Regions from separate parts of the Streptomyces sp. NPDC056480 genome, predicted to be linked through region 1. Evidence: riboswitches for the same ligand, from Rfam matches in the RefSeq annotation. Region 1 holds a riboswitch; each other region holds the start of a gene.

Region 1 (2,192 bases):
TGACACCGGTCTTCACGTCGTCGCGGTTGGGCAGGCCCAGGTGCTCCTTGGGCGTGACGTAGCAGAGCATGGCCGTGCCCCACCAGGCGATCATCGCGGCGCCGATGCCGGAGGTGATGTGGTCGTACGCGGGCGCGACGTCCGTGGTCAGCGGGCCGAGCGTGTAGAACGGCGCCTCCTCGCAGATCTCCTGCTGGAGGTCGATGTTCTCCTTGATCTTGTGCATCGGGACGTGCCCGGGGCCCTCGATCATCGTCTGCACGTTGTGCCGCTTGGCGATCGTGTTCAGCTCGCCGAGCGTGCGCAGCTCCGCGAACTGCGCCGCGTCGTTGGCGTCCGCGATCGAGCCGGGGCGCAGCCCGTCGCCGAGCGAGTACGTGACGTCGTACGTCGCGAGGATCTCGCAGAGCTCCTCGAAGTGCGTGTAGAGGAAGTTCTCCTTGTGGTGTGCGAGACACCAGGCGGCCATGATCGAGCCGCCGCGCGAGACGATGCCGGTCTTGCGGCGCGCGGTGAGGGGCACGTACGGCAGGAGTACGCCGGCGTGCACCGTCATGTAGTCCACGCCCTGCTCGGCCTGCTCGATGACCGTGTCCTTGTAGATCTCCCAGGTCAGGTCCTCGGCGCGGCCGTCGACCTTCTCCAGCGCCTGGTAGAGCGGCACGGTGCCGATGGGCACGGGGGAGTTGCGCAGGACCCACTCGCGGGTGGTGTGGATGTTGCGGCCAGTGGACAGGTCCATGACCGTGTCGGCGCCCCACTTGGTCGCCCAGGTCATCTTCTCCACCTCCTCCTCGATGGAGGAGGTGACGGCGGAGTTGCCGATGTTGGCGTTGACCTTCACCAGGAACCGCTTGCCGATGATCATCGGCTCGATCTCCGGGTGGTTGACGTTCGCCGGCAGCACCGCGCGCCCCGCGGCGATCTCCTCGCGTACGACCTCGGGGGAGACGTTCTCCCGGATCGCCACGTACTCCATCTCCGGGGTGATCTCCCCCCGGCGGGCGTACGCGAGCTGGGTCACGGCCTGGCCCTCGCGGCCGCGGCGCGGCACACGGGGCCGGCCGGGGAAGACCGCGTCGAGGTTCTTCAGTCCCCCGCCGCGCGGCGAGGTGTGCTTGATGCCGTCGTCCTCGGGGCGGGCCGGGCGGCCCGCGTACTCCTCGGTGTCGCCGCGCGCGATGATCCAGTTCTCGCGCAGCGGCGGAAGGCCCCGCCGTACGTCGGTGTCGACGGTGGGGTCGGTGTACGGGCCGGACGTGTCGTACAGCGTGACGTCCTTGCCGTTGGTGAGGTGCACCTGACGGACCGGCACCCTGAGGTCGGGGCGCGAGCCCTGGACGTACCCCTTGTGCCAGCCCGGCGTACGAGCGCCGTCGGCAGAGGTGTCGTCCTGCTCGGAGGCAGGCGTGCGTGCATCCTGAATGGTCATGAGACCGATCTCCCTACGCCGGCATTACCCGGTAACAGGTTCGGCGGTCGGCGCAGCCTCCTCCCGTACGTACATTCAGTACGCGCGTACGGTGATCAGCGCCCTCTCAGCCCGGTGCTCCGAGCTCCCGCGTGTGCAAAGGTGTCACCACGCTAGCGTCATCCCTGGCGTGCTGAACAGTGGGCCCCCGCCGTTCTTGCGATGATCGGTCGGTGACTTCCCCCCAACAGACTCCCGAGCCGCACGGCCACGACCAGGATCGCAGCCCCCACGGGCATGGTTCCGCGCACGGATCCCAGGGATCGCACGGACCCGAGGGATCGCATGGATCCCAGGGATCACATGGATCGCACGGGCACGGTCCGGCGCACGGATCGCATGGATCGCACGGTTCGCACGGGCACAGCCACAGCCATGGGCCCGCCACCCCGGTGTCCCGGCATCTGCGCAGGGTCATCGCCGCGATCCTGATCCCCTTCGCCACGGCGGTCGTGGTCGGGCTCGTGGTCCTGTGGCCCGGTGGCACCCCGGCGCACGAGCGCACCGGCGTCGGCTTCGACCGGCAGACCGAGCAGGGCAAGGTCGTCGCCGTCCAGCAGGTGGACTGCGCCTCCGTGAACGCGGGGCAGGTCCCGCCGACCGGTGACACCTCGACCCCGTCGGGACGCGAGGCGGTCAACGCGCAGCAGGGGGAGTGCGCGAAGGCGACGATCGAGGTCACCAGCGGTCCGGAGAAGGGGCGTACGTTCACCGAGATCGT
Region 2 (2,192 bases), on a different contig from region 1:
CCGCCGAGCGGAAGGAGGCCGTCGCCGCGATCGGCGAGAAGCCCTTCCGCGCCAAGCAGCTGTCCACCCACTACTTCGCGCGGTACGCGCACGATCCCGCCGAGTGGACGGACATCCCGGCCGCCTCGCGGGAGAAGCTGGCCGGAGAGCTGCTGCCCGATCTGATGTCCGTGGTGCGGCACATCTCGTGCGACGACGACACCACCCGCAAGACCCTGTGGCGGCTGCACGACGGCACGCTCGTCGAGTCGGTGCTCATGCGCTACCCGGACCGGGTGACCATGTGCATCTCCTCGCAGGCCGGCTGCGGGATGAACTGCCCGTTCTGTGCGACGGGGCAGGCCGGGCTCGACCGGAACCTGTCGACCGCCGAGATCGTGCACCAGATCGTGGACGGCATGCGGTCCCTGCGGGACGGGGAGGTGCCCGGGGGACCGGCGCGGCTCTCCAACATCGTGTTCATGGGCATGGGCGAGCCCCTCGCGAACTACAAGCGGGTCGTCGGTGCCATCCGGCGCCTCACCGACCCCGAGCCGGACGGTCTCGGGCTCTCGCAGCGCGGAATCACCGTCTCCACCGTCGGGCTCGTGCCCGCGATGCTGCGGTTCGCCGACGAGGGCTTCAAGTGCCGGCTCGCGGTCTCGCTGCACGCCCCGGACGACGAGCTCCGGGACACCCTGGTGCCGGTCAACACGCGCTGGAAGGTGCGGGAGGTCCTGGACGCGGCCTGGGAGTACGCGGAGAAGTCCGGCCGCCGGATCTCCATCGAGTACGCGCTCATCCGCGACATCAACGACCAGGCCTGGCGCGGCGACCTGCTGGGCCGGCTGCTCAAGGGACGTCGGGTGCACGTCAACCTGATCCCGCTGAACCCGACACCGGGTTCGAAGTGGACGGCGTCGCGCCCGGAGGACGAGAAGGCCTTCGTCGAGGCCATCGCCCGCCACGGCGTCCCGGTGACCGTGCGGGACACCCGCGGCCAGGAGATCGACGGTGCCTGTGGACAGCTGGCGGCCGCCGAGCGCTGACCTTGTACTCTGAGGTCGAACACATCTCCATATTCCGACAGGGGAGCGCCACAGCGCTGAGAGTGCGGTCACCGTAGGACCGCAGACCCTCTGAACCTTGCCCAGGTCATTCTGGGTAGGAAGTTCGGTCGTTAACTCAAGCTGTTGCGCCCTGCCCGCGTCCGGTCCGCCGGTCGTGGGCAGGGCCGCGTCTCTTCCTGGACATACCCAGGAGGAATCTCAGTGAGCACCAATCCGGTGAGCATCAAGAAGGCCGCCGCCGCCGCGCTCGTCGCGGCGCTGGGCGTCACCACCCTCGCCGCCTGCGGCACGGACGACGTCCGCGAGGCGGCCGGCAAGTCCGGCGCGCCCGCGCCGAAGACCGTGACCCTCGTGAGCCACGACTCGTTCAACGCCTCCAAGGAGGTGCTGGCCGAGTTCACGAAGCAGACGGGCTTCACCGTCAAGGTGCTGAAGAGCGGCGACGCGGGCGAGGCCGTCAACAAGGAGATCCTGACCAAGGGCTCCCCGCAGGGCGACGTCTTCTTCGGCGTCGACAACACCCTGCTGTCCCGCGCCCTCGACAACGGCATCTTCGTGCCGTACGCGGCGAAGGGCCTGGACCGCGTCCCGGCCGAGTACCAGCTCGACAAGGAGCAGCGGCGGGTGACGCCGATCGACTCCGGCGACATCTGCGTCAACTACGACAAGAAGTACTTCGCCGACAAGAAGCTGGCCCCTCCGGTGACCTTCGACGACCTGGCGAAGCCGGCGTACCGGGACCTGCTCGTCGTCGAGAACCCCGAGCGGTCCTCCCCGGGCCTCGGCTTCCTCCTCGGTACGGCCGCGAAGTACGGGGACGAGGGCTGGCAGGACTACTGGAAGAAGCTCAAGGCCAACGGCGTGAAGACCGTCGACAGCTGGGAGCTCGCCTACAACCAGGAGTTCTCCGGCTCGGCAGGCGGCAAGCAGGCCAAGGGCGACCGGCCGCTCGTCGTGTCGTACGCCTCCAGCCCGCCGGTCGAGGTGCTCTACGGCGAGCCGCAGCCGAAGACGGCCCCCACCGGGGTCTCCACCGGCACCTGCTTCCGGCAGACCGAGTTCGCGGGCCTGCTGAACGGCGCGAAGAACCCCGAGGGCGGCAAGGCGCTGATCGACTTCCTGATCTCGAAGAGGTTCCAGGAG
Region 3 (2,192 bases), on a different contig from region 1:
GCTGGTGGCGCCGACGACGAGTTCGCCGTTCTCGCGGGGCACCAGGTAGACGTGGCTGCCGCGGACGACGGCCCGGACCGTCCGGGAGAGGAAGGGGGCGTACGGGGCCGGTACGCGCAGCCGCAGCACCTGGCCCTTCACCGGGCGCACCGGCGGAAGCACCTCGTCCGGCACCCCCGCGAGGCGGCCGCTCAGACTGCCCGCGGCGAGGACGACCTGGTCGGCCGTCAGTTCCCCGCCGCCGGCGAGCACGACACCGCGCGCCCGGTCCCGTACCGCCGTCAGGCTCTGCGCGAGCTCGCGGTGGAAGGCCACCCCGGCGCGTTCGCAGGCGAGGAGGAGCGCGGCGGCGAGCCGGCGCGGATCGACCTGGTGGTCGCCGTCCACCCGGAGCCCGCCGCGCACTCCCGGGGCCAGCATCGGTTCGAGGCGGCGGCACTCGCGGCCGCTGAGCCACTCCGAGGTGAGTCCGCAGCGGGTCTGCAGGGCGTGCAGTTCGCGCAGGTGGGCCCGGTCGTCGGCGTCGAGGGCGACGGCGAGGGTGCCGCAGGCGCGGTAGCCGACGTCGTGGCCGGTGATCTCCTGGAGCTCGGCGACGAACGCGGGATAGCGCGCGGCGGAGGCGAGGTTGAGCCCGAGGAGGGTCTCCTCGCCGTAGTGGAGTTCGGTGACGGCGGCGAGCATCCCGGCCGCGACGTGGGCGGCGCCGCCGCCCGGGGCCGGGTCGACCACGGCGGTGCGCAGGCCGCGTCGCGCGGCCCGCCAGGCCGTGACCAGGCCGATGATGCCGCCTCCGACGACGAGGACGTCGGCGCCGCGGGCAGCGGCCCCGCGGCCGTCGGACGCCGCGGCGGACCGACCCGCGTCGGGCGTGGTGGCATCCGGTGCGTCCGTGTCGGGCGTGGTGGCATCCGGTACGTCCGCGTCGGGCGCGGTGGCATCCGGTGCGTCCGCGTCGGGCGTGGTGGCATCCGGTACGTCCGCGTCGGGCGCGGTGGCATCCGGTGCGTCCGAGGCGGGCACAGCGGTGCCCGGCACGTCCGCCGCGGATGCGGTGGTGTCCGGTGCGTCCGCCCCGGACACCCGGCCCTCGGACACATGGACTTCGGAAGAACGCATGGGCGTCCAGCCCCTCCCTTCGCCGGCATGACCCGGATCAGGTTCGTACGGTCGGAGGCCGTTCCAGCCTCCCTCTCAGCCCGGTGCGTCCGGGCTCCCGCGAGTGCTTTACGCCCGCCACACTAGCTTCCGCCTCCGGGGGGCCGCAGACCCCTCCCTTCCTGACGGTTCGTCAGATGCGTAAGGTGGTCGGGTGAGCGAGCAGAAGCAGGCACAGCAGCACGTCGTGATCGTCGGCGCCGGCATGGCGGGCGTCCAGACCGCCGTCGCCCTGCGCGAACAGGGTTTCACCGGCACCGTGACCCTCATCGGGGCCGAGCCCCACCAGCCCTACGACCGGCCCCCGCTCTCCAAGGCCGTCCTCCTCGGCAAGGCCGAGGGCTCCGCCTTCGACATCGACTTCGAGGAGCTCGGCATCGAACTCCGCCTTGGTCTCGACGTCACCGGGCTGCGCGCCGACGACCACGAGATCGACACCGAGGCCGGGCCCGTCGCGTACGACGTCCTGGTCGTCGCCACCGGCGCCCAGCCGGTCACCCTGCCCGGCACCGAAGGCGTCCCCGGGGTCCATCTGCTGCGGACCCTCGACGACGCCGTCCGCCTCGGGCCCGTCCTGGAGCGCCGGCACAGCGTCGTGGTCGTCGGCGCCGGCTGGATCGGCGCGGAGTTCGCCACTGCGGCCCGCGAGGCCGGCTGCGCCGTCACCGTCGTCGAGGCCGCCGACCGCCCCCTCGCCGGGGCCCTGCCCGCCGAGGTCACCGCCCCCATGGCCGAGTGGTACGGCGAGAACGGCGCCGAACTCCTCACCCACGCGCGCGTCCGCACCGTCGAGCCCGGTACGCCGGGCAGGGTCGTCCTCGCCGACGGCCGCGAGCTGCCCGCCGACGCCGTCGTCGTCGGCATCGGCGCGGTCCCCGCCACCGGATGGCTCACCGGCTCCGGGATCGCCCTCGACCCGAGCGGCGCCGTCACCGCCGACGAGCGGCTGCGCACCAGCCTGCCCGATGTGTACGCCGTCGGGGACTGCGCCTCCTTCCCCTCCGCCCGCTACGGGCGGCGTCTCCTCGTCCACC

Evidence for each region. Region 1 has a riboswitch for thiamine pyrophosphate ahead of thiC (phosphomethylpyrimidine synthase ThiC). Riboswitches for the same ligand answer to the same signal wherever they lie in the genome.
Region 2: linked by a shared signal. The riboswitch ahead of ACFQ79_RS24490 (thiamine ABC transporter substrate binding subunit) and the one ahead of thiC (phosphomethylpyrimidine synthase ThiC) in region 1 are both predicted to bind thiamine pyrophosphate.
Region 3: linked by a shared signal. The riboswitch ahead of thiO (glycine oxidase ThiO) and the one ahead of thiC (phosphomethylpyrimidine synthase ThiC) in region 1 are both predicted to bind thiamine pyrophosphate.

Annotation. Positions count from the first base shown of each region.
Region 1 covers NZ_JBHTSA010000001.1:168,776-170,967, reverse strand. The annotation lists gene thiC (phosphomethylpyrimidine synthase ThiC) at 1-1,432, opposite strand, end outside; TPP riboswitch at 1,426-1,573, opposite strand; gene ACFQ79_RS00795 (YibE/F family protein) at 1,612-2,192, shown strand, end outside.
Region 2 covers NZ_JBHTSA010000060.1:22,497-24,688, reverse strand. The annotation lists gene rlmN (23S rRNA (adenine(2503)-C(2))-methyltransferase RlmN) at 1-1,028, shown strand, start outside; TPP riboswitch at 1,058-1,168, shown strand; gene ACFQ79_RS24490 (thiamine ABC transporter substrate binding subunit) at 1,266-2,192, shown strand, end outside.
Region 3 covers NZ_JBHTSA010000044.1:55,724-57,915, reverse strand. The annotation lists gene thiO (glycine oxidase ThiO) at 1-1,119, opposite strand, end outside; TPP riboswitch at 1,117-1,230, opposite strand; gene ACFQ79_RS20635 (NAD(P)/FAD-dependent oxidoreductase) at 1,313-2,192, shown strand, end outside.